4 regions of the Mesorhizobium sp. NZP2234 genome follow, and region 3 is predicted to be linked to each of the others. Evidence: predicted binding sites of a transcription regulator. Region 3 holds the regulator's gene; each other region holds the start of a gene.
The links. Region 3 encodes PhoB, which activates phosphate uptake and scavenging genes when phosphate is short. Its sites were predicted from a motif close to TGTCATNNANCTGTCAT; they were not measured.
Positions count from the first base shown of each region.

Region 1: the regulator PhoB is predicted to act here: its motif matches at 4,841-4,857, upstream of EB230_RS04425 (PhoX family phosphatase).
Region 2: the regulator PhoB is predicted to act here: its motif matches at 4,197-4,213, upstream of EB230_RS23990 (RNA degradosome polyphosphate kinase).
Region 4: the regulator PhoB is predicted to act here: its motif matches at 2,261-2,277, upstream of ppk2 (polyphosphate kinase 2).

Region 1 is NZ_CP033364.1:924,871-932,254, forward strand. Features, by position in the region: gene EB230_RS04390 (DNA-3-methyladenine glycosylase) at 1-32, shown strand, start outside; gene EB230_RS04395 (helix-turn-helix transcriptional regulator) at 139-411, opposite strand; gene EB230_RS04400 (phosphatase PAP2 family protein) at 693-1,403, opposite strand; gene EB230_RS04405 (hypothetical protein) at 1,431-1,769, opposite strand; gene EB230_RS04410 (sensor histidine kinase) at 1,943-3,334, shown strand; gene EB230_RS04415 (response regulator transcription factor) at 3,331-3,993, shown strand; gene EB230_RS04420 (hypothetical protein) at 4,093-4,647, opposite strand; gene EB230_RS04425 (PhoX family phosphatase) at 4,920-6,923, shown strand; gene EB230_RS04430 (hypothetical protein) at 7,013-7,237, shown strand; gene EB230_RS04435 (NAD(P)/FAD-dependent oxidoreductase) at 7,354-7,384, opposite strand, start outside.
Region 2 is NZ_CP033364.1:4,839,883-4,847,266, reverse strand. Features, by position in the region: gene EB230_RS24015 (amino acid ABC transporter permease) at 1-890, shown strand, start outside; gene EB230_RS24010 (amino acid ABC transporter ATP-binding protein) at 916-1,719, shown strand; gene EB230_RS24005 (TIGR02117 family protein) at 1,820-2,485, shown strand; gene EB230_RS24000 (FAD-dependent monooxygenase) at 2,630-3,868, opposite strand; gene EB230_RS23995 (zinc-finger domain-containing protein) at 3,888-4,133, opposite strand; gene EB230_RS23990 (RNA degradosome polyphosphate kinase) at 4,277-6,478, shown strand; gene ppx (exopolyphosphatase) at 6,478-7,384, shown strand, end outside.
Region 3 is NZ_CP033364.1:1,583,842-1,591,225, forward strand. Features, by position in the region: gene pstC (phosphate ABC transporter permease subunit PstC) at 1-971, shown strand, start outside; gene pstA (phosphate ABC transporter permease PstA) at 975-1,826, shown strand; gene pstB (phosphate ABC transporter ATP-binding protein PstB) at 1,823-2,626, shown strand; gene phoU (phosphate signaling complex protein PhoU) at 2,653-3,360, shown strand; gene phoB (phosphate regulon transcriptional regulator PhoB) at 3,380-4,069, shown strand; gene EB230_RS07790 (ROK family protein) at 4,266-5,510, opposite strand; gene xylF (D-xylose ABC transporter substrate-binding protein) at 5,782-6,822, shown strand; gene EB230_RS07800 (sugar ABC transporter permease) at 6,968-7,384, shown strand, end outside.
Region 4 is NZ_CP033364.1:4,647,866-4,655,249, reverse strand. Features, by position in the region: gene EB230_RS23055 (glycosyl transferase family 90) at 69-1,040, shown strand; gene EB230_RS23050 (aldo/keto reductase) at 1,059-2,102, opposite strand; gene ppk2 (polyphosphate kinase 2) at 2,384-3,304, shown strand; gene EB230_RS23040 (dihydrofolate reductase family protein) at 3,494-4,141, opposite strand; gene hemB (porphobilinogen synthase) at 4,350-5,381, opposite strand; gene EB230_RS23030 (DUF2066 domain-containing protein) at 5,495-6,319, opposite strand; gene EB230_RS23025 (enoyl-CoA hydratase/isomerase family protein) at 6,506-7,384, shown strand, end outside.

The DNA.
Region 1 (7,384 bases), 660 kb from region 3:
TCGTCAGCGGTCCGAGATCGCTCAACCGATGAGACGCCGGCCAGCCGCCCTCCTCCGTTGAAAGGAAGCTGGACCGAAGGACGCGCCTCTCACTTCCCCGCCAGCCGCGCCCGCGCGTCGTGGAGCCGGCACAGGTCATCAGCGGCCGCTTGGCGCCGGTGGTGCGGCGGGCTTGAGGCGCACGCCCCTGCCGCCGCGCTCGCTGGCCTGGTTCTCGCCGATCAGTTCCACCCCGGCCTCGTCGAGCGCCTGGATGACCTTCATCAGCGTATCGACCACGCCCCGGACCACGCCATCGCTCGCTTCCATGCGCTGGATGGTTGGAAGCGAAACGCCGGCGCGCTCGGCCAGCGTCTTCTGATCGATGCCGGCCAAAGCCCTCGCGGCACGCATCTGCGCGGCAGTGATCATCGGCCGGAACCCATGTCCGCGTCCGCGGAAATGGCGCATGACGTTTCAAGCATCAATATGAATCTTTGTGACTTAAACACCGTCGCCTGATTGTCCATTTCCGATACTTCCCGAGCATTGCAAGCTAGGATGTTGTCCATCTGAGGGAAGGGATAACGCGGTTGAGCAGTTTCAAAACTTTGGTGACATCGGCATGCTGGCTGTCAATGGCTCTGGCGCTGGCAGGCTGTGGTGGACACCTGATCAACAGATTGATCTGAGGGCAAGCCCGGGCGATGCGGTCAGGCGCCATAGGTATCGTCGCTCACCACCTTGCGCCGCTGCAGCATCCGCGCCACCAACCAGCATAGCATCGCCCAGGCGAAGCCCGCGCACCAGCCTGCCAACACATCCGACGGCCAGTGGACGCCGAGATAGATGCGGCTGACGCCGACCAGCACCGTCGTCAGCACGGCGAGGGACAGGACGTATATCTTCGTCGCCCGGCCATGCAGGAAGCGCGCCGCGAGCGAACCGAGCGTGAGATAGGTCACCGCCGACAGCATGGCGTGGCCACTCGGGAAGGAAAGCGATGTCTCGCTGACCAGATGCGAGACGAGCTCGGGCCGCGGCCGGTCGACGCCGACCTTCAGCAGGCTCGACAAAATCTGGCCACCCGCCACGGCGGCGAAGATGAGAAGCGCGGTCCCAGGCCTGCGGATCAACAGCAGATAGATGATCGTTGCCGTCGTTATCAGCACCAGCACGCTGGCGCTGCCCAGGCTGGTGATGTCGCGCATCGCCCCCTCCAGCCATGGCGGGCCGATTGGAATACCGGGTTGGCCCGCCTGGCGGAAGGCAAGCAGGATTTCGGTGTCGAAGGCGTGTGGCGTGGTGGCGCGCGCCACCTCCATCAACTCCTCGAAGCCCCAAAGCCCGCCGGCGACGACGAGGCCAGCCAGCAGGACCGGGAATTCGATCCGGTTAAGCAGGGTGCTTGCAGTGTCTTTCATCGGATCGGTACCGCGGCCTTCATTCGGTCATCGTCCCTGCAGATAGGGCCCGAGCGTGATCAGCGCCACGGCCGCGATCGCCATCACGATGCCGGCGGCCTGCAGGGCGTTGACGCGCTCGCCGAAGAACACCAGCGCGACGACGTTGACCGAGACCAGCTGAATGACGGCCGAGAGGCTGAAGGACACCGACATGCCGAACTCACGGATCAGCCGCAGCATGATCAAATTGCCCAGTGAATAGAGCGCGAGCGTCAGCAGGATCTTGCCGAGGCTCGGCGCAAGGCCCCATTGCTTGGCGGCGGTCGCCGCCAGAAGGAAGATCACCGTTGAAAAGCCAAGCTGCAGCAGTCCCGAAAACCCCAATGTCCCGTCCCCTTAGAAGCGGCTGCCGCCGCGTGCGCAGCGGACCTTGTTTCCGAAGCGCCCCGAGACGTCAAGCGAACTCGTTCCAACTAAGGTCTTGGCAACGGCAAGACTGAGGCTCAATGTGCCAATGTCGCCCAGCTGTCGATGGGGAGGGGGGCGGTCAGGGGCTTATGATTCGTATTCTGCAGAATTTGGCGCGGCGCTGGAGCGAACTTTCGCTTGCCCTGCAATTCCTCGTTGCCGGCGGCTTTGGCCTCCTGGCCGTCATGCTCGTGGTCGGCGCCTGGGTAACGACGCAGATCCGGGACGGCGTCATGCGCAATTCGGCCGCCACGACGGCGCTTTATGTCGACAGCGTGATCGCCCCGCTGCTGCCGGACCTGCGCAAGAGCGAAGAGCTCAGCGAGGCCGTCAAGCAGGCGCTCGACGAGACGCTCGGCCAGGGCGCGCTCGGCAAGCGGCTGGTTTCGTTCAGGCTCTGGCGGCGCGACGGCACGGTGCTCTACGCCAAGGATGCGGCCTTGATCGGCCGCCGCTTCAATCTGACCGACAATCTGCGGTCCGCCTTCCAGGGCAACGTCACCGCCCAATTCGATACGTTCGACGAAGACGAAACGAAGGAACAGGCTGTCGGCACGCCCTTGCTGGAGATCTACAATCCCGTGCGCGAACCCTGGTCCGGCAATGTGGTGGCCGTCACCGAATTCTTCGAGGTCGCCAGCGATTTCAAGGCCACGCTGGCTTCCGCGCTGCTGTCGAGCTGGCTGGTCGTGGCCGGCACCACCTTGACGGCTTTTCTGCTGCTGTCGGGCATCGTCCTGCGCGCCAGCCGCACCATCGACGATCAGCGAGGGGCGCTGCGTCACCAGGTGTCGGAGTTGCAGGAGCTGGTGACGCAAAACAGCGCCTTGCGGCAGCGTGTGCAGCGGGCGTCCCGCCGCGCCACCGCACTCAACGAAAGATATCTGCGCCGGATCGGCGCCGACCTCCATGACGGACCGGCGCAACTGGTGGCGCTGGCGGCGTTACGCATGGACAGCCCGATATTTTCGGACGACGGCCATTGGACCGAGAGCCGTTCGGCCGAGGTCGCGATGATCCGCAGGACGCTGGAGGATGCCATGCGCGAAATACGCGGTATCTGCACCGGCCTTGTGCTGCCGCAGATAGAGACGGCCGCCGCCAAGGAGATATTGCGGCTGGCCGTCGACGAACATGAGCGCCGGACGGGAACCTCGGTGACGCTTACCATGCCCAAGCATTTGCCCGAACCCGGCGCATCCGAGAAGATCAGCATCTATCGTTTCGTGCAGGAAGGGCTGAACAATGCGTATCGCCACGGGCGGGCCAAGGATCAGACAGTGCGTGCCGGGATGAAGAATGGCCGGCTTTTTGTAGAGGTGTCGGATAGCGGGCCGGGCTTCGATCCGGCGCGGGTCGAGGGGCTGGGGCTGGCCGGCCTGCGGGAGCGGGTCGAAAGCATTGGTGGCCAGTTCCAGACCTTGACCGGAGCACAAGGCACGCGATTGGTAATCAGTCTATCGGTTGAGGAGCAAGCATGATTGGCGTCATTCGAATCGCTATTGTCGACGATCATCCGCTGTTTCGCGAAGGCGTGACGCGCAGCCTGTCGGAGATCGGAGGCTTCGAGATCGTCGGCGAAGGCGCGACGGCGCAGGATGCCGAACGCATCGCCTCGACGGCGCAGCCCGACATATTGCTGCTCGACATCTCCATGCCGGGCGGCGGCTTGGCCGCGGTTGCAAGCATCCTTGCCGACAACCCCGCCCAGAAGATCGTCATGCTGACCGTTTCGGAGGCCAATGCCGATGTCACCAAGGCCCTGAATGCGGGGGTGCACGGCTATATCCTCAAGGGTGTCGGGTCGCGCGCCCTGGCCGACATCCTGCGCAACGTCGCGGCTGGCGAGAGCTATCTTTCACCGACGCTGTCGGCGCGGCTGCTGTCCGATCTGCAGTCCCCGCAGCCTGCCAATGCCGAGGCGGACCGGCTGCGGCAACTGACCGAACGACAGACGGAAATCCTCCGGTTGGTGGCGGAGGGGCTCAGCAACAAGGAGGTTGCCTTGCGCCTGCAGCTGCAGGAGAAGACGGTCAAGCACCACATGACCGGGGTGCTGTCAAAACTCAACGTGCGAAACCGAACCGAGGCGGCCCTCATGATGCGTGAGTTGCGCGACCGAGACAGGAACCGCGCGTAGGCCATCGCCGAACCGAGCGAGAGGCGGACAAAACGAGGTCACCTCCGCCGGGGGCGGCGAAGGTGAGGTGTGAAGCTGGTCGTTGCCTGTTGACCGGCCTCACAAGGCCTTGAGACGCCTGACATCGGCGGGCGTGGCCCGACGGTCGATGATCGTGCGGCCGAGCGCGTCGCGCATGCTGAAACGACCGTTCTCGATCTTTTCCGTCATGCCGTTGGGGTGCTCGACCGAGATCTTGCTGCCGTCCACGCTGACCTTGTCGCCGGTCGTGGCGTTGACATGGCTGGTGCCGGTGCTCTGGCTGGCACCCGGTCCTGAGTTGCCGCCACCATCATCACCGCCATCTGTTCCGGAATTGCCGCCGTTTCCATTTCCGTTGCCGCTATTGCCACCGCCGCTGTTGCCGCCGCTGCCGCCATTTCCATTTCCGTTACTGCTGCTGTTGCCGCCGCTGCCGCCGCTTCCATTTCCGTTACCGCTGCTGTTGCCGCCGTTGCCGCCGCCATTGCCGCCCTTGGCGGCCTGTGCGACAGCGGCATTGATCCCGGAGGCGGGGCCTTGCAGCGCTATTCGATAGGGGGCGATGGTCAACAGCAGCGTGGCCGCGGAGACGAGCGCCAGCCGGCAACAACGGGCCGTGATCGATCCGTTCATCCTGATCTCCGTCGATTGAGCCGGCGCGCCCACCCCAACGTTGCAACCAGCAACATCGCCGAAAGATGTATTGACCGGAAGCGACCTCCGACCGTTGCGTTTGTCACCCAGGACCTTTGGAAGCGCAAGACCGGACCAAAGTCCGACGTCATGGATGACAACTGCCTCGCGCGGAGTGGTGGAACAGGTATGATGTCACGAAAATGTGATCAGCCGGCTGTAGGGGTCGACAGGCGACAGAAGCTCCAGCCACTCGAAAGCCAGAGGCCCTCATGACCGAACATCGCTCCCCCGACGCCCGATTCCGCACCAGCCTGCTCGAGGAAAACGAAGGACCGGCCATCAACCCGACCGACAACCGCACCATGGGCGAGATCATCGCCGCGCGGTTCTCGCGCCGGGCGTTCCTCAAGGGATCGCTCGCCGTCTCGGCGATCGCCGCCACGGTCAGCCCGCTGGCCATGATCGCCGCGGACGATGCCCGTGCCGCGGAAGGCTCGGCCTTCAAGTTCGACGAGCTCGAGGCCGGCATCGACGACAAGCATCATGTCGCGCCGGGCTATGACGCCGACGTGCTGTTGCGCTGGGGCGATCCGCTGTTTGCCGATTCGCCGGAATTCGACCCGACAAAGCAGTCGGCTGAGGCGCAGGCCAGGCAGTTCGGCTACAACAACGACTATGTCGGCTATATCCCGATCGACGGCTCGGCCGAACACGGCCTGCTCGTGGTCAACCACGAATACACCAACCCGCATCTGATGTTCCCCGGCATCGTTTCGATCGTCGAGAAGGACGGGAAGAAGAAGGCCGAGGTCGCCCCGCTCTCGAAGGAGCAGGTCGATGTCGAAATGGCGGCGCATGGCGGCACCATCGTCGAGATCCGCAAGGAGGGCGGCAAATGGCAGGTGGTGCGCGACGGCAAGCTCAATCGCCGCATCACCTCCACCACGGAGATGGCGCTGTCCGGCCCGGTCGCCGGCCATGATCGCGTCAAGACCAATGCCGACGCGTCCGGCACCAAGGTGTTCGGCACCTTCAACAACTGCGCCGGCGGCGTCACGCCGTGGGGCACCTATGTGATGGCCGAGGAAAACATCCATGGCTATTTCTCCGGCGAACTGCCCGAGGGCCACAAGGAAGCCGCCAACTACAAGCGGCTCGGCATTCCCGAAGGCGCCTATGAATGGGGCGCGCATTACGACCGCTTCAACCTGGCCAAGGAACCGAACGAGCCCAATCGTTTCGGCTGGATCGTCGAGGTCGATGTCAACGATCCAACCTCGATCCCGAGGAAGCGCACCGCCATGGGCCGCTTCAAGCATGAGGGCGCTGAATCGATCGTCGCCAAGGACGGCCGCGTCGTCTTCTATCTCGGCGACGACGAGCGCTTCGACTATGTCTACAAATTTGTCACCAAGGGCGCCTTCAACGCCGGCGACCGCGCGGCCAACAAGGACCTGCTCGACGACGGCACGCTGCATGTCGCCAAATTCGCCGAGGACGGTACGGTGGACTGGCTTCCGATCGTCTTTGGTCAAGGCCCGCTGACGGCCGAGAGCGGCTTCGCCAGCCAGGCCGACGTGCTGATCGAGACACGCCGTGCCGCCGACCTGCTTGGCGCCACAAAGATGGACCGGCCCGAGGACATCCAGCCCAACGCCGTCAACGGCAAGGTCTATGTGATGCTGACCAACAATTCGAAGCGCAAGGCCGATCAGGTCGATGCGGCCAACCCGCGCGCCGAGAATGCCTTCGGCCACATCATCGAGATCACCGAGACCGACGGCGATTTCACGGCCGCAAAGGGCAAATGGGAAGTGCTGCTGAAGTGCGGCGATCCTTCAGTGGCCGATGTCGGCGCCACCTTCTCGACGGCGACGACGGCCAATGGCTGGTTCGGCATGCCCGACAATTGCGCGGTCGATTCGGCCGGGCGCCTGTGGGTCGCCACCGACGGCCAGGGCCCGAAAGCCACCGGGCGCACCGACGGCCTGTGGGCGGTCGACACGGAAGGTGCCGCGCGGGCGACCTCGAAACTGTTCTTCCGTGTGCCGATCGGCGCCGAAATGTGCGGCCCGCTGTTTGCGCCCGACGACCAGACCGCCTTCGTCGCCGTCCAGCATCCCGGCGATGGCGGCGAGGACTGGGAAGGCTTCGGCCGCCCGTCCTACTACGAGGATCCGTCGACGCGCTGGCCCGACTTCAAGCCCGACATGCCGGTGCGACCTGCGGTCGTCGCCATCACCAGGCAAGGTGGCGGCAAGATCGCGGTCTGATCTCGGCGCCAAGGCCCGAAGCTCAAGCCTCGGGAAAGACTGGCAATTTAGGAATGGCGCCCTAACTCCTCTCCCAGGAGACCGCCGCCATGCCAAAGTCAGTCTATGATCGTGGCCTGCTCAAGCCTGGCGAAATCGCCAGGCTGCAGCGCGTCTTTGACGAAGCCTGCCTGCGGCGCGATGCGCAGCCTGATTCGCCGGAAGCGCGCGAAATCGCCCTGACCCTGCTTGCGCTCCACAATGCCGGCATGGTCGACGAGGAGATGTTGATGGAAGCCGTCGGTTTCCGCCGGCTCGAACCCAAATCGGCGTGATGTCCGCGCTCGCGTCCAGCCCTATGCCGCGCGCTGAACGACGGCGACATTGATCGGGGTCCTCAAGCTGAAGCCGGCCGGCTCGTACAGCCTTGCCGCCCGCCTGCGCGATCAAATCAGCGTGACGCGCCCGATGGCCGGGAGGAG
Region 2 (7,384 bases), 3.3 Mb from region 3:
CCGGCGCCTGCTGGGCTTTCGTCAATGCCAAGTTCGGCCAGTTCATGTTCGGCACCTATCCGATCGAGGAGCGCTGGCGGCCGATCCTGGTTGCCATCCTGTTCGTGGCGCTGCTGGTGCCGATGCTGATCCCGCGTGTCCCCCGCAAGGGGCTGAACGCCATCCTGCTTTTCCTGGTGCTCCCGATCGTCTCCTTTTTCCTGCTGATCGGCGGCGTGTTCGGCCTGCCGCATGTCGAGACCTCGCGGTGGGGCGGCCTGCTGGTCACGCTCAGCCTGTCCTTCGTTGGCATTGCCGTGTCGCTGCCGCTGGGCACGGTGCTGGCGCTCGGCAGGCGTTCGAAAATGCCGATCATCAAGACTTTGTGCGTGATCTTCATCGAAACGGTGCGCGGCATTCCGCTGATCACCGTGCTGTTCTTCGTCAGCGTCATGCTGCCGCTGTTCCTGCCGGCTGGCGTCACCTTCGACAAGTTCCTCCGGGCGCTGATCGGCGTGTCGCTGTTCGCCGCCGCCTATATGGCCGAAGTCGTGCGTGGCGGCCTGCAGGCGATTCCCAAAGGCCAGTATGAAGGCGCCGATTCCCTCGGACTCGGCTATTGGCAGAAGATGGGGCTGATCGTGCTGCCGCAGGCGCTGAAGCTGGTCATTCCCGGCATAGTCAACACCTTCATCGGCATGTTCAAGGACACCAGCCTGGTGCTGATCATCTCGATGTTCGACCTGCTCGGTGTCGTCAAGCAGAACTTCTCGGACGCCAACTGGGCGACGCCGCAAACGGCCCGGTCCGGCCTGGTGTTCGCCGCCTTCGTCTTCTGGCTGTTCTGCTTCGGCATGTCGCGCTATTCAATGTACACCGAACGCCGGCTCGACACCGGCCACAAACGCTAAACGAAAGACCAAGGGGACCCTGTCAATGGCCACCGAAAATGCCGTCAGCGCGGAAGAGATCAAGGTCAACGCCGCCAAGATGCACATCTCAACCACCGATGTCGCCATCGACATCATCGCCATGCACAAATGGTATGGCGAATTCCATGTGCTGAAGGACATCAATTTGAAGGTGATGCGCGGCGAGCGCATCGTCATCTGCGGGCCCTCGGGCTCCGGCAAGTCGACCATGATCCGCTGCATCAACCGGCTGGAGGAGCACCAGAAGGGCAAGATCATCGTCGATGGCAAGGAGCTCACCAACGATCTGAAGAAGATCGACGAGGTGCGTCGCGAGGTCGGCATGGTGTTCCAGCACTTCAACCTGTTCCCGCATCTGACCATCCTGGAAAACTGCACGCTGGCGCCGATCTGGGTGCGCAAGACGCCCAAGAAGCAGGCCGAGGAAATCGCCATGCATTTCCTCAAGCGCGTGAAAATTCCGGAGCAGGCCAACAAATACCCCGGCCAGTTGTCGGGCGGCCAGCAGCAGCGCGTGGCGATCGCGCGCTCGCTGTGCATGAACCCGCGCATCATGCTGTTCGACGAGCCGACCTCGGCGCTCGACCCGGAAATGATCAAGGAGGTTCTGGAGACCATGGTGGGGCTCGCCGAGGAAGGCATGACCATGCTGTGTGTCACGCACGAAATGGGTTTTGCCCGCAAGGTCGCCAACCGGGTGATCTTCATGGATCAGGGCCAGATCGTCGAGCAGAACACGCCGGCCGAATTCTTCGACCATCCGCGCCATGAGCGCACGAAGCTGTTCCTGTCGCAGATCCTGCACTGACCGGTCCCAAACCGAGCGCAAGAGCCCGGCCGCATTGCGGCCGGGCTCTTTTCTTATGGATCGGCTGATGCGAGTGGCGACAAACCGGCGGGCGTCATCGATGAGAAGCGTCCTGCGTTTCCTTTCCATGTCGCTTGCCGTGATCGTGCTTGCAGCGGCCCTCGGCACGCTGGTGCCGCGTCCGCTCTGGCCGGCGGCGTCCGCGGGCGAGGGCATGCGGCACATATTGGTGCTGAAGAACCCGATCCATACCGACATTGCCATCCCGGTGGACGATGCCGTGCGCCAGCGCTTTCATTTTCTGGTCGAAGCCGGCATCCCGGCCGATAGTCCGGAGGTGCGCTACATCGTTTTCGGCTGGGGTGGCCGCGCCTTCTATCTGGAAACACCGACCTGGTCCGAACTCAAAGCCGGTCCGGTGATGAAGGCGCTGACCCTCGATGCCTCGGTGATGCACGTCGATGTCGCCGGCGCCATCGCCGAACCGCATCCGGATGTCGCGGGCTTCGACATTGACGGGATGCGGTTCGCGGCGTTGCTCGACTTCATCCAGGCCAGTTTTCAGCAGGGACCGAACGGTCCGATCCATGTCCCGAACGCCGCTTATTCAAGATTCGACGGCTTTTTCGAAGCCAACGGCCATTTCAACGCGCTGGTCGGCTGCAACACCTGGACCGCTGCGGCGCTGCGTACCGCCGGCCTGCGGACCGGCTGGTGGAACCCGTTGCCGGTGTCGCTGGGGTGGTCGATGCGGTTGTATAACTGAGATCCGTCAACGTTTCCAAGATGGACGCCGACGCCAAAGCCGCCAATTTCCTCACAGGTGGAGGAGAAATCCGGCAGGACAGAGAGGGCCGCGGTCCCCGCCAACCTATCGGGCCAACCTATCGGGCCGACTTGTCTCGACGTCCTACCGCCTGACGACCTTCGGTTCCTCCCAGCCATAAAGCCAGTCGAGATCGGTTGCGAGCTTCTCCGCCGGCCGCGTCGCCAGCACCAGGTTGCGGGCCAGCGCCACCGGGCCCCGGGCATGCCAGGCAAGCCGGTTGAGGGCGCCGCGCCTAAGCACCTTCTCCACGCGCGGCCGCCGCAGATTCTCCCAGATGCTGAGGCCCTGTCGCGGATCGGCGGGGAAGTCGGCGACCAGAGTGGCAAGCGTCGCGGCATCCTCGATCGCCATCGCCGCGCCCTGTGCCGCGAATGGCGTCATCGCATGCGCGGCATCGCCGATCAGCGCAATGCCGGCCGGCGTTGTCCAGGGCTGTTTCCGTTCGACGGTATGCAGCGGCCAGGTCAGCCATGGGCCAGCCATTTCCACCAGCTTCACGAGTCCTGGCGCGGTGCCGCGCATGGCGGCGGCGAGGATGCCGAGATCGGCATGGCCGGACCAGCCCTCGGCAATGCGCTCGCCCTTGGTGAAGGCGACGAGGTTGAATGCGTCGCCCTTGCTGACCGGATAGGCGACCATGTGGAAACCCGGATGCAGGAAAGTCGTGACGCAATCGGCTGCGCCGATCGCGGCGAAGGCCTGCCCGGCGCTGCTGTCGGCCGCGACGGTGGTGCGCCAGGCCAACTCTCCCGAAAAACGGGTTCCTGGCGATGCCATCCTTTTTGCATCGACAAGCCCGCGCACCGCCGACCAGACGCCATCGGCGCCGATCAGCAAGGAGCCCTGTTCCTCCGCCGTCTTGCCGCCGATTTCGACGGTCGCCGTGACACCATGGCTGCCAGTCGCAATTCCTTGGACGCGCGCCCCGAGGGTGAGATGGATATCAGGCATCTCGGCAACACGCGCCATCAGCGCGCTCTGCAGGTCGGCCCGGTGCGCGACGAGATAGGGAGCGCCCCAATGGTCTTCTCCCGACTGCCCCAACGGCACATGCGCCAATGCGCGCAACGTCCTTGCATCCTTCAGCACCACGGCCTCCGGCCGCACCGCCGCCGGCAACAGCCGGTCGAGTACGCCGAGGTCACGCAGGATGCTTGTCGCGTTGGGGGAAAGCTGCAGGCCGGCGCCTACGGCTTCCAGGCGTGGCGCCTGCTCGAACACCCGCACGAGGTAGCCGCGTCTGGCAAAAGCAAGGGCCGAGGTCAGCCCGGCGACGCCCGCTCCGGCGATGACGATTTGCCGGGAGCGCGGGTCCTCCATCAGGTCCGTCGCGAAGGAATCAGGCGGCCTGGTCGATGTAGAGGCAGCCGGCAGGCAGCGTTTCCGTCGCCTTCAGCTTCGGCGAATAGCGGTAGAGCGTCGAACAATAGGGGCAGACCTTCTCATTGTCGTCGCCCATGTCGAGAAACACATGCGGGTGATCGAAAGGCGGGTTGGCGCCCGTGCACATGAATTCCCTGACGCCGATGTCGATCGCCGGATGGCCCGCATCGTTCTGGAAATGGGGAATGGAACCGCCTGCCATCGTCGTCTCCTTAACGCAGTCTCGCATGCATCTGGATCATAACAGGTCTCTTTGCAAGATCGATGAAATGAAACTGTCGCAAAAGCCTGTCAGAGGATAAGTTAAGCCGGTTAACCGGCTGAGCGGTGGAAAGAGCAGGAACCATGAACGAACTGAAGCCGGTGCAGAGCGAATTCATCAATGTCGAAGCGGCGAGCCCGGAAGGCGGCAATCCCGATCGTTTCGTCAATCGCGAGTTTTCCTGGCTGCAGTTCAATCGCCGCGTGCTCGAGGAATCGCTGAACACCCATCATCCGCTACTGGAGCGCGTTCGTTTCCTGTCGATCTCGGCTGCCAATCTCGACGAATTCTTCATGGTGCGGGTCGCCGGCCTCGCCGGCCAGGTCCGCGAGGGCATCGTGCTGAAGAGCCCTGATGGCCGCACTCCCGAACAGCAGCTCGAACAGCTGCTGCGCGAGGTCGAACGGCTGCAGGAAGACCAGCAGAAGAGCCTTTCGGCGCTGACTGTGCTGCTCAACAAGGAAGGCATCGAGACGATCACCCGCGACGCTCTGACCAAGGACGAGAAGGTCTGGTTGGAAGAGCATTTCCAAGACCAGGTGTTTCCGGTGCTCACCCCGCTGTCGATCGACCCGGCGCACCCGTTCCCGTTCATTCCCAATCTCGGCTTCTCGATGGCGCTGCAGCTCCGCCATCGCAAGAACGGCGAGGAGATGAGCGCGCTCCTGCGCCTGCCAGTGGCGCTGAAGCGCTTCATCCGTCTTCCGGATCGCAAGCACCATGTCCGCTTCATCCCGCTGGAGGAGGCGGTCGGCCTCTATATCGGCAAGCTGTTCCCCGGCTACGAGGTCAAGGGTTCAGGCACGTTCCGCATCATCCGCGACAGCGATATCGAGGTCGAGGAAGAATCGGAAGATCTGGTGCGCCTGTTCGAGACGGCGCTGAAGCGCCGTCGTCGCGGGTCGGTGATCCGCATCGAGTTCGACAGGCTGATGCCTGGCGAATTGCGCGATTTCGTGGCCAGCGAACTCGGCGTCTCATCGAGCCGCATCAGCGTCCTGACCGGGCCGCTGGCGCTCAGCCAGATCTCGGAGATCGTCGCCGTTCCACGCGACGACCTCAAATTCACGCCCTACAATCCGCGCTTTCCCGAGCGCATCCGCGAGCATGGCGGCGATTGCTTTGCCGCCATCCGCGAGAAGGACATCATCGTCCACCACCCCTACGAATCCTTCGACGTGGTGGTGCAGTTCCTGCGCCAGGCAATGGCCGATCCCGAAGTGGTGGCGATCAAGCAGACGCTTTACCGCACCTCCAATGACAGCCCGATCGTGCGCGCGCTGGTCGACGCGGCGGAGGCCGGCAAGTCGGTGACCGCACTGGTCGAGCTCAAGGCGCGCTTCGACGAGGAAGCCAACATCCGCTGGGCGCGCGACTTGGAGCGCGCCGGCGTGCAGGTCGTGTTCGGTTTCCTCGAGCTGAAGACGCATGCCAAGATGTCGCTGGTGGTTCGGCGCGAGGATGGCAAGCTGCGCAATTACGTGCATCTTGGCACCGGAAACTACCATCCGGTCACCGCGCGCATCTACACCGACCTGTCCTTTTTCACCACGGACCCGACGATTGCGCGCGACGTCGCGCAGCTGTTCAATTTCATCACCGGCTATGCCGAACCGACCGCCGAAATGCGGCTGGCGATCTCGCCGTTCACGCTGCGGAACCGCATCCTGCAGCACATTTCCGACGAAGTCGCCCATGCTCTGGAAGCAAGGCCGGCGCGCATCTGGATGAAGATGAACGCCCTTGTCGACCCGATCATCATCGACGCCCTCTATGATGCCAGCCGCGCCGGTGTCGAGATCGACCTCGTCGTGCGCGGCATCTGCTGCCTGCGGCCGCAGGTGCCTGGCCTGTCCGAAAACATCAGGGTCAAATCGATCGTCGGCCGCTTCCTGGAGCACAGCCGTATCTATTGCTTCGGCAACGGCCATGGCCTGCCGTCGGACGAGGCGATCGTCTACATCTCCTCGGCCGACCTCATGCCGCGCAACCTCGACCGTCGCGTCGAGACCATGGTGCCGATCACCAATCCAACTGTGCATGAACAGGTACTCGGCCAGATCATGCTGGGCAACATCATGGACAATCAGCAAAGTTTCGACGTATTGGCTGATGGAACCTCCCGGCGCGTGGTGCTGGAGGAGGGCGAGGAACCGTTCAACGCGCAGGAATATTTCATGACCAATCCGAGCCTGTCCGGACGGGGTGACGCGCTGAAGTCGCATGCGCCCAAACGCATTGCGCAGTTCAAGCGCCGCAAGAAGAACGCCGCAGCGTCCACCTGATGCTGTCTGATTCCCAGGGCCGGCTGCAGGACCGCCGACCGCTGTCCATCATCGACATCGGGTCGAATTCGATCCGCCTCGTTGTCTATGAAGGGCTGGCGCGCTCGCCGACCATGCTGTTCAACGAAAAGATGCTGGCCGGTCTTGGCCGCGGCATCGTTTCGACCGGCAAACTCGACCCCGAGGCGGTGACGCGCTCGATGGAAGAGTTTCGCCGCTTTCGCGCGCTGTCCGATCAGGCCGGCGCCGAGCATATGTATGTCTTGGCCACCGCCGCCGCGCGCGAGGCAATCAATGGTCCCGATTTCATCCATCGGGCCGAGGACGTACTCAAGACCGAGATCCGGGTGATCAGCGGGCGCCAGGAAGCCTACTATTCGGCGCTCGGCGTTATTTCCGGCTTCCATCCGGCCAATGGCATCGCCGGCGATCTGGGCGGCGGCAGCCTCGAACTGGTCGACGTCAGTGGCGAGGCGATCGGTGACGGCATAACGCTGCCGCTCGGTGGCCTGCGCCTGCAGGACATGGCGAAGAACTCGCTCACCCAGGCGCAGAAGATCGCGCGCGAAGAGCTTGCGCGGGCCAAGCTGTTGAAGGGCGGGCAGGGCAGGCCCTTCTACGCCGTCGGCGGCACCTGGCGAAACCTCGCCCGGCTGCACATGGAGATGACCAACTACCCGCTCGGCGTCATGCACCACTACGAGATATCGGCCGACAGTGCGGCGAACTTTCTCAAGCAGGTGGGCAAGGCCGAGATCGAGAAGGTCAAGGGCATCGAAGGCGTCTCGAAGAATCGCCGTTCGCTGCTGCCCTACGGCGCCATCGTGCTGCAGGAGATCATGGCGGCGATGCAGCCGTCGAAGATCATCGTCTCGGCGCTCGGTGTGCGCGAAGGCTTCCTCTATT
Region 3 (7,384 bases):
AGGAAGCCTTGCCAGCCGTCAGAGGTTCCCGCGATGCCACCGTTCGACGGTTCGCGCTGACCGACTCAATCTTCCACGCGACAACCCGCGCCGCCGCGATATTGGTGCTGGTGCTGCTTGGGGGCGTCGCGATCTCGCTGTTTGCCGGTTCCTGGCAAGCCCTGTCGACTTTCGGCTTTTCCTTCCTGACCAGCGAAAGCTGGAACCCGGTGACGGAGAAGTTCGGTGCGTTGGCCCCGATCTACGGCACCATCATCACCTCGGCAATCGCCATCCTGATCGCCGTGCCGCTTGGCATCGGCATCGCCATCTTCCTCACCGAGCTCTGCCCGCGCCCGCTGCGGCGCCCGATCGGCATGGCGGTGGAATTGCTGGCCGGCATCCCTTCGATCATCTACGGTATCTGGGGCCTGTTCGTGCTGGCACCGTTCCTGCAGACGACGGTGCAGCCTTTCATTATCAGCGTGTTCCACGGTATTCCGGGCCTGAACGGCCTGTTCGCCGGCCCTCCTTATGGCATCGGCCTGCTGACCTCGGCGATGATCCTGGCCATCATGATCCTGCCTTTCATCACCTCGATCACCAAGGACGTGTTCGATACGGTGCCATCGGTGCTGAAGGAATCGGCCTATGGGATCGGCTGCACGACCTGGGAGGTCACGCGCCGGGTCGTCATTCCCTACACGCGCATAGGCATCATGGGCGGCGTCATGCTCGCTCTCGGCCGCGCGCTTGGTGAAACAATGGCGGTGACCTTCGTCATCGGCAACGCCCATCGCATCAGCACGTCGCTGTTCGCACCGGCAACGACCATCTCGGCGACCATCGCCAACGAATTCACCGAAGCCGTCGGCGATCTCTACACCTCCTCGCTGGTCGCGCTCGGCCTGATCCTGTTCGTTATCACCTTCCTGATCCTTGCCATCGCACGCTACATGCTGATGCGCATCGATGCCCGCACGGGAGCCTGACCGATGTCGACAGCCGCGTCGCTTCACCAAAGCCGCAAGCGCAAGAATGGCGTGATGATGACGCTGTGCGTCATCGCCGCCGGCATCGGCCTTGCCTGGCTGGCGCTGATCCTCGGCGCACTGCTCTACAAGGGCCTGTCGGGGGTCTCGCTGTCGGTGTTCACCGAAATGACCCCGCCGCCCGGTGACGCCGGCGGCCTGCTCAACGCTATCTACGGCAGCATCGTGATGACCATCATCGGCATCATCGTCGGCACGCCGATCGGCGTGCTGGCCGGCACCTACATGGCTGAATACGGCCGCTTCTCGAAGCTCACCACCGTGGTGCGCTTCATCAACGACATTCTTCTGTCGGCGCCATCGATCATCATCGGTCTGTTCGTCTACGAGCTGATGGTGCGGCCGATGGGGCATTTCTCGGCGATCGCCGGTGCCGTCGCGCTGGCCATCCTGGTCATCCCGGTCGTCGTGCGCACCACCGAGGACATGCTCAATCTGGTGCCGAACGCGTTGCGCGAAGCCGGCACCGCGATCGGCGCGCCGCGCTGGGTGGTCATCCGTTCGGTTGCCTATCGCGCGGCACTTTCGGGCATCGTCACCGGCATATTGCTGGCCATTGCCCGCATCTCCGGCGAGACCGCACCCCTTCTTTTCACGGCGCTGAACAACCAGTTCTGGTCCAGCAATCTCAATGCGCCGATGGCCAGCCTGCCAGTCACCATCTTCCAGTTCGCTCTCAGCCCCTACGAGGAATGGCAGCAGCTGGCCTGGACCGGCGCACTCATAATCACATTGACGGTTCTCGCGCTCAGCATCTTTGCGCGCAGCCTGACAGGACGCAGAGAGGACAAATGAGCCAGATGTTGTCTCCAGACATGACGATCGCCGCCGAGGCGGCGGCCAAGGCCAAGATCGAGGTCAAGAACCTCAACTTCTACTACGGCCAGTCGAAGGCGCTGAAGGATATCACGCTGTCGCTGCCCGAGCGCAGCGTCACCGCCTTCATCGGCCCTTCCGGCTGCGGAAAGTCGACGCTGCTGCGCGTCTTCAACCGCATCTACGAGCTCTACCCCAAGCAGACCGCCGAGGGCCAGGTGCTGCTCGACGGCCAGAACGTTCTCGACCGCTCGCAGGACCTCAACCTTTTGCGCACCAAGATCGGCATGGTGTTCCAGAAGCCGACGCCGTTCCCGATGTCGATTTATGAGAACATCGCCTTCGGCGTCAGGCTCTATGAGAAGATCAGCAAGGCCGAGATGGACGGCCGTGTCGAGCAGGCGCTGAAGCGCGCAGCCCTGTGGACGGAGGTCAAGGACAAGCTCAATGCCAGCGGCCTCAGCCTGTCGGGCGGCCAGCAGCAGCGGCTGTGCATCGCCCGCACGGTGGCGGTGAAGCCGGAGGTCATCCTGCTCGACGAGCCGGCCTCCGCGCTCGATCCGCTGTCGACCGCCAAGATCGAGGAACTGATCGACGAGCTGCAAGCCGACTACACGATCGTCATCGTCACCCACAACATGCAGCAGGCGGCGCGCGTCTCGAAGCAGACCGCCTTCATGTATCTGGGCGAACTGGTCGAATTCGACCGTACCGAGAAGATCTTCACGTCGCCCCGCGAAAAACGCACGCAAGACTACATCACCGGCCGCTTCGGCTGATCGCACGCATTACGAGGACCAGGATCATGGCCGAACACACAGTCGCAGCCTTCGACGAGGATCTCGGACAGATCAGCAGGCTGATCAGCGACATGGGCGATCTCGCCGGCTCGATGGTCGGCGGTGCCACCAAGGCGCTGTTGAATTCCGACAATGCGCTGGCACAGCGCGTGGTCTCCGACGACGCCATCATGGATGCACGCCAGCGCGAACTCGACGATCGCGCCATCACGCTGATCGCCAAGCGCCAGCCGATGGCCGACGATCTGCGCCATGTCGTCGGGTCGATCCGCATGGCCGGCGACCTCGAACGCATTGGCGACCTTGCCAAGAACATCGCCAAGCGCGTCGGCACCGTCGGTCTCGCCGCAACGCCGCGCGACCTGTCGCATTCCATCGACGCCATGGCGCAACTGGTGCTGATCCAGGTGCAGGGCGTGATCGAGGAGTATGCGGCGCGCGATGCCGCCGCGCTTGCGAAGCTGCGCGCCGACGACGAACGCATCGACGTCAAATACACGTCGGTGTTCCGCGAACTCCTGACCTACATGATGGAAGATCCGCGCAACATCACCGCTTGCACGCATCTGTTGTTCTGCGCCAAGAATCTCGAACGCATCGGCGACCATGTGACCAACATCGCCGAGAACGCGTACTATGTCCTGACCGGCACGCAACTGCCCGCCAACCGCCCCAAACAGGACGAGACGGCGATGTCGGCGCCGGCGGCTTGACGCAAGAGGTGACCAATCGATGATCGCGCCACGCATTATGGTGGTGGAGGATGAGGAGCCGCTGGGAGTGCTGCTCCGTTACAATCTTGAATCCGAAGGCTACCAGGTCGAGGTGGTGCCGCGCGGCGACGAGGCTGAAATCCGCCTGCAGGAGAACGTGCCCGACCTTCTGGTGCTCGACTGGATGGTGCCGGCGGTGTCCGGCATCGAACTCTGTCGGCGCCTGCGCATGCGGCCCGAGACCGAACGGCTGCCGATCATCATGCTGACGGCGCGCGGCGAGGAGAGCGACCGCGTGCGCGGCCTTTCGACCGGTGCTGACGACTATCTGGTCAAGCCGTTCTCGACGCCGGAATTCATGGCCCGCGTCAAGGCGCTGCTGCGCCGCGCCAAGCCGGAAGTGCTGTCCAGCGTGCTCAAGGTCGGCGACATCGTGCTCGACCGTGAATCGCACCGGGTCTACCGCAAGAAGAGCGAGATCCGGCTTGGGCCGACCGAATTCCGCCTTCTGGAATTCATGATGCGCCATCCCGGCCGCGTGTTCTCGCGCAGCCAACTGCTCGACAATGTCTGGGGTGAGACGATCTATATCGACGAGCGCACCGTGGATGTGCATGTCGGCCGCCTGCGCAAGGCGGTCAACAATGGCCGCATGCCCGACGTCATCCGCACCATCCGTGGGGCAGGCTACGCGATCCGTGAGGATTAGGTCCTTGGCGCGGAAGCGTTGACGGGTTGCATCCGCTCCCGGATAGAACGCATTTGGTGTTGGCTCAGAGCTTATGGCTTCGTCATCCCAGGGTCTCCGCGACGGAGCTTCGCTCCTGCTCCGCCCAGGGATGACGACCTCGAGGGGGCTCGGCCAATCTCCAGCGCTGATCTGTGGGATCGGCACAGGCGTTCGCTCAAGCCACATTCTTCCCAGCACTCCCTCTCGCCTGCACGCCCGGCGCGAAGATTTCCTGATCGACGAAGGTCAGTGCGCGCATGGCACAGCCCTCGCGGATCAGGGGCAGCTCGTTCGGTTCGGTGTCGAACGAAATCGATTTCGAGTGCTGGCCGCCAGCGGTCTGGGCGATCGCCTCGCGCAATGCCGGCTCGATCAGGTCGAAGGCGGCGGCGCTGACGCCGACCATGGCCACGGGGGCGGGATCGATCAGCGCGAACAGGCTGCCGAGGCCGTAACCCAGTGCTTCCCCGGCCTTGCGATAGGCTTCGCGCTCGGGCCCGGCCCGTTCACGTGCCGTGGCGGCGAGCGCCCGCATCTGCGCATCGCTGACATCGGCGACCGGCTCGGTGTCCTCGCCAAGCTGCCTGGCATTGCGCCAGATGGCGTAGTTGCCGGCATAAGCCTCGACGCACCCGCGCCGCCCGCATCGGCAGAGCGCGCCGCCTGGCCGATGGATCATGTGGCCGAACTCGCCGCCCGACGAATGGGTGCCGGTGAACAACTCGCCCTTCAGCACCAGGCCCATGCCGATGCCGTGCGACAAAAGGATGGCGATGAAGTCGTCGCGGTAGCGTTCGGGGTCGCGCCAGCGCAGCGCCACGGCCATCATGTTGCAGTCGTTCTCCATGGTGGCCGGGATGCCGAACTCGGCTTCCAGTATGTCGGCGAAGGCGATATCGGTCTGCGGCGTGATCGGCGACCACAGCATGGCCCTGGCCTCGGTGTCGGTGATGCCCTGGATCGCCAGTGCGATGCGGGCGACGCTGCGCACGTCGATATCGGGATCCTCGAGGCGGCGCCGTACAATGGCGACGCATTCACCGATCAGCGCCTCACGCGACATGGTCAGCGTGTCCAGCCGGCGCTGTTCCTCCGATATCACCTGGCCGGCATAGTCGATGACGGCGACGGACAGGAAATTCAGCGACAGCACCACGGTCATGATGGCCGCGGCCTCCGGGTTGAGGCCGAGGCCGACCTGTGGCCGGCCGCGTTTGAGCGCACCGGCCTCGCTCGGCTTGCCCTCGGCCAGGATGCCTTCGCCGATCAGGTCGGAAGAGATCGCCGATATGGTCGAATGGCTGAGGCCGGTGGTCGCGGCGATCTCGGTGCGCGACGGTTGGCCGGCCCGGCGCACGGCCGCAATCACCATGGCGCGGTTGCGCCGGCGCAGATCGTCGTGGCGGATTCCGACCGACATACTTTCCCACATCCTCCCGGTCGCCGCGGTTCTTCCTGCCCCTCGAACACTGCCGGCAACCGGGACAAATACTGGCAGAAGCGGATGGTGCTGTCATTTATTTATTGCGGGGCTCGAAAAAAAGTCCGCGACACCTCAATATCCATCAGAATCGATGTTGACAGCGTTTCGACGATGGACCAGTATTTTTTTTGAGGCTCGAAAAAATAGAGCCTCTGTGCCGGCCTTCGGGTCAGTTTGGTCGCGCCATACGCGGCGCAGGGAGGATATCATGAAGAGATTCACGGCCGCCATCCTGGCGGGTGTCGCCATGTCGCTGACGCTTGCGTCGGTCGCGCAGGCGAAGGACAAGGTCATCGGTGTTTCGTGGTCGAACTTCCAGGAAGAGCGCTGGAAAACCGACGAGGCCGCCATGAAGAAGGCGATCGAGGCCGCCGGCGACAAGTACATTTCCGCCGATGCGCAGTCCAATCCCGGCAAGCAGCTTACCGATGTCGAGAGCCTGATCTCGCAGGGCGCCAACTCGCTGATCATCCTGGCGCAGGATGCTTCGGCGATCGGCCCGGCGGTGCAGAAAGCACTGGACGAAGGCATTCCGGTCGTCGGCTATGACCGACTGATCGAGAACAAGGACGTCTTCTACCTGACCTTCGACAACAAGGAAGTCGGTCGCTTGCAGGCCAGCGCGGTGTTCAAGGTCAAGCCGGAAGGCAACTATGTCTTCATCAAGGGCTCGGGAGCCGATCCGAATGCCGATTTCCTGTTCTCGGGCTCGATGGAAGTGCTCAAGGCGGCCATCGACAGCGGCAAGATCAAGAATGTCGGCGAGGCCTATACGGACGGCTGGCTGCCCGCCAACGCCCAGAAGAACATGGAACAGTTCCTGACGGCCAACGACAACAAGGTCGATGCCGTGGTTGCCGCCAATGACGGCACCGCAGGCGGTGTCGTCGCGGCGCTGACGGCGCAAGGCCTTGCCGGTACCGTGCCGGTGTCGGGCCAGGACGGCGATCATGCCGCGCTGAACCGCATCGCGCTCGGCACCCAGACCGTGTCGGTGTGGAAGGACGCGCGCGAGCTCGGCAAGAATGCCGCCGAGATCGCCTCGCAGCTGGCTGACGGCAAGAAGATGACCGACATTGCCGGTGTGAAGGATTTCACGACACCTGGTGGCAACACCGTCAAGTCGCTGTTCCTGACCCCTGTCGCCATCACCAAGGACAATCTCAATCTTGTCATCGATGCCGGCTGGATCAAGAAGGACGAAGTCTGCGCGGGCGTCGCCGCCAGCAGCGTCGCGGCCTGCAACTAGAACGGCGCAGCACGGTTCGACATCGACGCCGCGGCCCAAAAGCCGCGGCGTTTTCTCAAAAAAATTTGTGTTTCCGCCTCAGGCGGATAGCTTCTAGGCTGCGTTCCGGCATCCGTGCCGGATGGCCGGCCGGTGGGAGGAAATCATGACCGACACGACGTCCAACCCGCAGGTCGACACCGCGCGTGCGTCGGAGCTTGGCGCGGTTGCCCGGTTCCTGAAGGCAACCGAGATCGACACCCGCATGCTCGGCATGATCGGTGCCCTGTTGCTGATCTGGGTCGGGCTGCACGTGATTTCGAGTCTGCGTCTGGGCGTCAATCCGCTCGATTTCGACAGCCGCACCTTTCTCACTCCGCGCAATCTGTGGAACCTGTCGGTGCAGACCTCCGCGGTCGCCATCATGGCCTGCGGCATGGTGCTGGTCATAGTCATGCGCAATATCGACCTGTCCGTCGGCTCCGCCGAGGGCTTGATCGGCATGGTCATGGGCTTTGCCCAGGTGCATTTCCTGGTCCGGTTCGTCGGGCTTGAACTCGGCAATCCGTGGATCTGGGTTCTG
Region 4 (7,384 bases), 3.1 Mb from region 3:
GGGCGTGACGCGGGAACAAACTCGGCTGTCGTGTGTTTTGGTCGCGTTTGTCCTGATCAACGTGAACCATGGCCGGCATAAAAAGAACGACGCAGAAGGTTTTCTATTACGCGCGAAACGTCATGCGCGATATCGCGCCACAGGCACTCTTCCGACGACGGCTGGCGGACCGCCTGGAGCAGGCCAGGCTTTCGGACGAGGCCGTGCGCCGGCGGTTGAATGACTACAACAAGCTGCAGGACGCCTTTGTGCCTGGCCCGGATGCGGTGCGCATCGACAAGATGCCGTTCGAGCCGAGCATGTACTATTACGACCTGAAGGAGTTTGCCCGCTATTTCGACCCGTCATTGCTTCTCGACGTGGAGTTCGGCGACGTCATCGGGGTGCCGAAGGTGCCGACGCTCGTCAAGGACCGGCCGATCCATACGGACAATGGCAATGCGGTCATTCTGAAGTTCAACAAGTTCCGCCACTTCTACATGCCCGCCGACGCAGTCGCCTTCGCCGACAAGCTGCCGGTCGTGATCTGGCGCGGCGATCTCAACAATCCGATCAGGACGCGGTTCCTGGACGCGGCGCGTGACCTGCCATTCTGCGACGTAGGTTCACACAAGCGAAGTGCGCCGGCCGAGTACAGCAAGCCCTTTCTCAGCATCCGCCAACACTTGCGCTACCGCTATATCGTCTCGCTCGAGGGCAATGACGTGGCGACCAACCTCAAATGGATCATGAATTCGAACTCGCTGTGCCTGATGCCGCCGCCGACCTACGAGACGTGGTTCGCGGAGAGCCGGCTCGAAGCCAACGTCCACTATGTGCCGCTCGATCCGGATTTCGCCGACCTTGGCGAAAAGGTTCGCTATTTCGAACGGCATCCGGCGCAGGCCGAGCGTATTGTTGCCGCGGCCAATGCCTACTGCCGGACATTCTCCAATGAGCGGGACGAGCAGGCTGTCTCCCTGCTCGTGCTCTATAAATATTTCGTGCTCAGCGGCCAGATCGAGCCCGATCGCCAACTCTGGCACTTCATCGAGGGCTAGCGCGCTTCGGCCGGAGAGTCAGATGACGCTGCGGTCAAGAACCATATCGGCGGGGCCGAAGCGATCCTTTGCCGTCAATTGCTGGTGCCAGTAGGGGTAGAGCAGGGGCGGGCGGCTGACCGCGTCGAGGCGCTGGCGTTCTTCGGCGTTGAGCTCCAGGGCTGCCGCGGCGAGATTGTCCTTGAGTTGGGTATCGTTGCGGGCGCCGATCACCAGCGAGGAGACGGCGGGGCGGCCGAGCAGCCACGCAAGTGCCACCTGCGCCGCCGAGACGCCGCGAGCCTTGCCGATCTCCACCAGCACATCCACGATCCGCCAGAGCCGATCCTCGTCCCGGATCGGCGGCTCGGACCAGCCCGCGAGCTGGCGCGCGGTCGGGCTGTCGCGGCGGTATTTGCCGGACAGCAAGCCGCCGGCGAGCGGGCTCCAGACCAGCACGCCCAGTCCCTGGTCGACCGAGATCGGCAGCAGTTCATATTCGGCCTCGCGTGCTTCCAGCGTATAGTGGATCTGCTGGGTGACGAAGCGTTGCTGGTGACGGCTGTCGCTGATGGAGAGCGCCTTCATCACCTGCCAGCCGGACCAGTTGGAGCAGCCGATATAGCGCACCTTGCCTTGGCCGACCAAGGTGTCGAGCGCGGCCACCGTTTCCTCGACCGGGGTAAGACCATCCCACTGGTGGACGAAATAGATGTCGATGACGTCGGTCTTCAGCCGCTTCAGGCTCTTTTCGCATTCACGGATCAGATGGTGGCGCGACAGGCCTTCGTCGTTCGGACCGCCGCCGATCCGCATGCGCGCCTTGGACGCGATCAGCACGTCGTTCTTGCGCTTGCCGCCGAGTGCCTCGCCGATGATCTCCTCCGACAGCCCGTTTGAATAGACATTGGCGGTGTCGATGAGGTTGATGCCGGCGTCGATGCACATGTCGATCATCCGCTTGGCTTCGGTAAGATCGCTGTTGCCCACCGCGGCGAAGGGCCCGGTGCCGCCGAACGTCATGGTGCCCAAAGTCAATGTCGAAACCTTCAGGCCGGAACGGCCAAGGGTGCGGTATTCCATGTCAGTCCTCGCGATTGTGTTGAATTGGGGTGCCGCGAAGGGCAGCCCGGAATGCGACCGGGGATTTGTAGGACAATTTGCCCGGCTTGTCGTCATGCAAAGATGGTGGATCGATCACGCATGGCGGAGCTTTCAACGGCCGCGGTCGCGCCCCGAACTGCAATAAAACCGTCACCGCCGGCCTATATTGAATTCGGCTAAGGTGTTTCCATTGCAGGCCACGGGCCTGCAGTTTGGGTGCCGGACATGAACCGACAGGGCTTGCTAGCGGAGCGACCGATATGACCGAGCTGAGACAGAATTCTCCCGCCAAGGATTGGCTTGAAGCCGAGCTCGCCGACACGCTCGACGAAGACTATGAGCTTGAAATGTCGGAGCCGGCGCTGTCGATGGAGATCGCCAAGATCTACAAGAACTCGCATCCGCCTTCGATCGATCGCATGCAGTATTTTCGCGACCTGATCACCTTGCAGTCCGAATTGATCAAGCTGCAGTCCTGGGTCGCTTATCACAAGAAGAAGCTGGTGGTGATTTTCGAGGGCCGTGACTCTGCCGGCAAGGGCGGCGTCATCAAGCGCATCACGCAGCGGCTCAATCCGCGCATCTGCCGCGTCGTGGCACTTCCGGCGCCGACCGAACGCGAGAAGTCGCAATGGTATTTCCAGCGCTATGTCCCGCATCTGCCGGCTGGCGGTGAGATCGTGCTGTTCGACCGCTCCTGGTACAATCGCTCCGGCGTCGAACGAGTGATGGGCTTTGCCTCGCAGGAGCAGGTCGAGGAGTTCTTCCACGACGTGCCGGAGTTCGAGCGCATGCTGGTGCGTTCAGGCATCACCGTGGTCAAGTACTGGTTCTCGATCACCGACGAGGAGCAGCAGATGCGCTTCCTGATGCGCATCCACGATCCGATGAAGCAATGGAAGCTGTCGCCGATGGATCTGCAATCGCGCGTACGCTGGGAGCAGTACACCAAGGCCAAGGAGGAAACCTTCGCCCGCACCAACATTCCGGAGGCGCCCTGGTTCATCGTCGAGGGCAACGACAAGAAGCGCGCGCGGCTGAACTGCATCGACCATCTGCTCAAGCAGATGCCTTACGAAGAGGTGCCGCACGAGGAGATCACGCTGCCCGAGCGTGTCTTCAATCCCGAATACGAGCGCCAGACATTGCCGCGCGAACTCTACGTGCCGGAGAAGTATTGAGCACCTTGTCCTTCTCCCCGTTCACGGGGAGAAGGCGCCCGAGGGGGCGGATGAGGGGCTGCGCCGGCGTTGGCGATTGAGCCCCAATGCCATTGGTAGCTTGCCGCTAGTCTCCAAATGTCAGCGACGCCCCTCATTTGCCCTGCCGGGCATTTCTCCCCGTATAGTGACGGGGAGAAAGAGCTATAGTCACGCCCGCCCGATCGTCACGTGCGTGGCAAGTGTCGTCGCAACCTGCTCGGTGCATCGATAGCCTAGCTTCAACATATCCAGGCCGGCAAAGAGGTTCTCGCCCCTGCCAAGCAGCACGGGCGCCACCGCCAGGTGCATCTCGTCGATCAGCTTTTCCTGCAGGTACTGGCGGATGGTATCGACACCGCCGCCCACCCGCACGTCCTTGTCGCCGGCCGCCGACCTTGCCTGCTCGAGCGCCGAATGGATGCCGTCGGTGATGAAGTGGAAGGTCGTGCCGCCTTCCATGGTGATGGGTGCCCGCTTGTGGTGCGTCAGCACGAAAACCGGCACATGGTAGGGCGGGTTGTCGCCCCACCAGCCCTTCCACTTGTCGTCGGGCCATTCTCCGCGGATCGGCCCGAACATGTTGCGGCCGAGGATCCAGGCGCCGACATTTTCGAAACTGCGCGCCGCGAACGTCTCGTTGGTATCGGTGGTCCCGCCATCTTGTCCGAGCACCATCGCGCGGAAGGTGCGGGTGCCGACCATCCATTTGTGCAGGTTCTCGCCTCCCACGCCGAGCGGATGTTCGAGGGTCTGGCCAGGCCCTGCGCCATAACCGTCGAGCGACAGGGTGAAAGCATTGACACGAAGTTTTGACACCATTGCCTCCTGAACCGCATGTAATTTGCAATCAGTGGCCGTTTAACCTAACTGCTTGCAAAAAGCAATTGGTTTCGTGTGAATGCGCAACGGGCTACAGAAGGCTCCTGACAGCCAGCTGGGAAAGATCGTTCAAAACAAAAGATAACGGCGCTGATACGCCACATCGCTGGGCTTCGGCGGCTTTCTCGTTCAGGTTTGGTGCGAGCTACCCCTTAAGCATCTCAGCCACTTCCGGTGCGAAATAGGTGAGGATGCCGTCGCAGCCGGCGCGCTTGAAGGCGAGCAGCGATTCCAGCATCGCCTTCTCGCCGTCTATCCAGCCATTGGCGCCGGCGGCCTTGATCATCGAATATTCGCCCGACACCTGGTAGGCGAAGGTCGGCATCTGGAATTCGTCCTTCAGCCGGCGGATGATGTCGAGATAGGGCAGGCCTGGTTTGACCATCAGCATGTCGGCGCCCTCGGCGATGTCCTGCTCGGCCTCGCGCACCGCCTCGTCGGAATTTGCGTGGTCGATGTAATAGGTCTTCTTGTCGCCCTTGAGCAGCCCGGCGGTGCCGACCGCCTCGCGATAGGGGCCGTAGAAGGCCGAGGCGAACTTCGTCGCGTAGGACATGATCGCCACGTCCTGAAAACCGTTGGCGTCGAGCGCATCGCGGATGGCGCCGATCCGGCCGTCCATCATGTCGGAAGGCGCGATGATGTCGGCGCCGGCGGCCGCCTGGATGACGGCCGCAGCCGCGACCTGCTCGACCGTCTCGTCGTTGACGATGATGCCGTCGCGCAGGATGCCGTCATGGCCGTGGCTGGTGAACGGGTCGAGCGCGGCGTCGGTGATGATGCCGATTTCGGGCACCGCGTCCTTTATCGCGCGGCTGGCGCGATTGATGATGTTTTGCGGGTCGAGGATGTGCGACCCGGTCTGGTCGCGCAAGCCGAGCTCGACATTGGGGAACGTGGCGAGAGCCGGAATGCCGAGCTTTGCCGCCCGTTCGGCCTCCTTGACGGCAAGGTCGACCGACAGGCGGAAGACGCCTGGCATGGCCGCGATCGGCTCGCGTACATCCTTGCCCTCGACAACGAAGATCGGCCAGATCAGGTCGTCGACCGTAAGCCGGTTCTCCTGCACCAGGCGGCGCGACCAGTCGGCCTTGCGCATGCGGCGCAGGCGGCGGCTGCCGGTGATGTCATCGACGCTGCGCGCGCCGGCTGGCTTGGTCGGGGTGAATTTGTTCATGGCCAAAACTCTCGTTTCGGCGGCTTTTACCACGAGCCCTTGTCGCTGACCAATGCGACACGATTGTGCCAGGCCGGCAGAAGGGGAGGTACCGTCCCGCCATGCCTATCCGGTCAGGGCTTTCCATTGCCGGAAAGAATCTGCGCGGCACCCCCTATTGCCGCCCGGAACGCCTCGTCGAAGCTGACGCCGCGGACCTGCCAGCGATAGGTCTTGCCGTGACCGGCCAGTCGCCAATCGGCGATCCAGCCGAGCTCCTTGTCGCTCCATACGATGCTGCCGGCGAGCGCTTGCGCGCCACCGGCCTGTTTGGCCAGCAGATCCAGCCTTGCCATGTCGTCGATGCGCAGCCCTTTTCCGTCCAGCTCGGCCAACTGCGCCGCGTTGGGGAATACGACATGCATCAACAACGGATCGGTGGCATTGGCGAAAGATGCGCGCATCGTCTCGCCACGCTCCTCGTCGGCGCCTAGCAAAAAATGCCGAGCGCCCTGTTCGACGGTGAGAAAGACGGTAAGCGTCGGCCGCTCGCCAAGCCAGGGCCTGCTGCCGAGCTGTTCGAGCAGCTTGTCGACCGTGGCGGGCTTGTAGAGACAAATCAGATCATGCGGCCGGTCATGCGTGCCTTGCTCGTCATGTATCGGAATGCCTTCCAGCCGGTCATGGTAGCGGAAGGTGTCGATGAAATCGCCGGCCTTGTCGCGTAGCGCCAGCATTTCCGGCTTTTTCGGCAGCCGTTGGTCGCCTGAAACCCTGACCAGGACCCGGTCCAGGCAGTCCCTGAAGCCTATCTGGCGGTTCTCTTCGCCCTGGCCGGTGACGATGGTCCGTGACTGGTAGAGATCGTCGATCGTGACGGCGGACGCGGGGCGCGGTGCAAGGCTCGCGATCATAATAAGCCCGATCGTCAACAGCGCTGGACGAAGAAATCCGGACATGGCCAACTGTCCCCGAATCCGCTTGCGCGCGCGGTATCGGCGCGTCGCTTGCAACGGCAGCGATCTTCGTAGCATTGCTCGCCGCCGGCCGCCAAGCCTGTGGTGGAGAGGCCGCCGCCATTGACGCACCCATGCGCCGCCTTTAGCACTTCAGTCCCGCAGGCGCGGGGGAAGGATTCTCTGGCGATGGATTTTGGTGGAGGCGACGAAATTCGCTTCGAACGGTTGGGCAGGGCCGGTGTCGTGACGCTGACGCGACCGCAGGCGCTCAACGCCGTCACCCATCGCATGGTCAAGGCGCTGGGCAAGGCCTTGCATGCCTGGGAGCGCGATGACGGCGTGGACGTCGTCCTCGTCAGGGCCGAGGGCAGGGCGTTTTCGGCAGGTGGCGACATCCTGCATATCTACGAGTCCGGCCGGGCGGGAAATCCGCCGGTCGAGTTCTTCGCCGACGAGTATCGGCTGAACGCCCGCATCAACAGCTTCAAGAAACCCTATGTCGCCCTCATCGACGGCATCGTCATGGGCGGCGGAGTCGGCATCTCCTTTCACGGTTCGCACCGGGTGATGACCGAAAATGCCCAGTTCGCCATGCCGGAGGTCGGCATCGGCTTTTTCCCGGATGTCGGCGCCAGCCATCTTCTGCCCGACCTTGGCGGTTCCTTCGGCATGTATCTGGCCTTGACCGGCAACCGCATCCGCTATGGCGACGCGCTGTGGTCGGGGCTCGCCACCCACACGATCAAGGCCGAAGACCAGGCCAGCATCCTCGATCGGCTGGTGCTGACCGGTGATCCGGAATCGGTGCTGCGCGGTTTCTTTGTCCAGGCAAAGCGGGAGACCGACAGGCCGACGCTCGAAGCGATATCGCGCCATTTCAACCAGCCGTCTCTTCAGGATGTTCTCGACAGCTTGGATCGCGCGTCGGGCACCGATGAATTCGCGGCCAAGACGCTGGCGACGATCCGCATGCGCTCTCCGACCAGCCTTCGCGTCGCCTGGCGGCAGATCAGCGCCGGGCAGACGCTGTCGATGGACGAGTGCATGAAGATGGAATTTCGCATC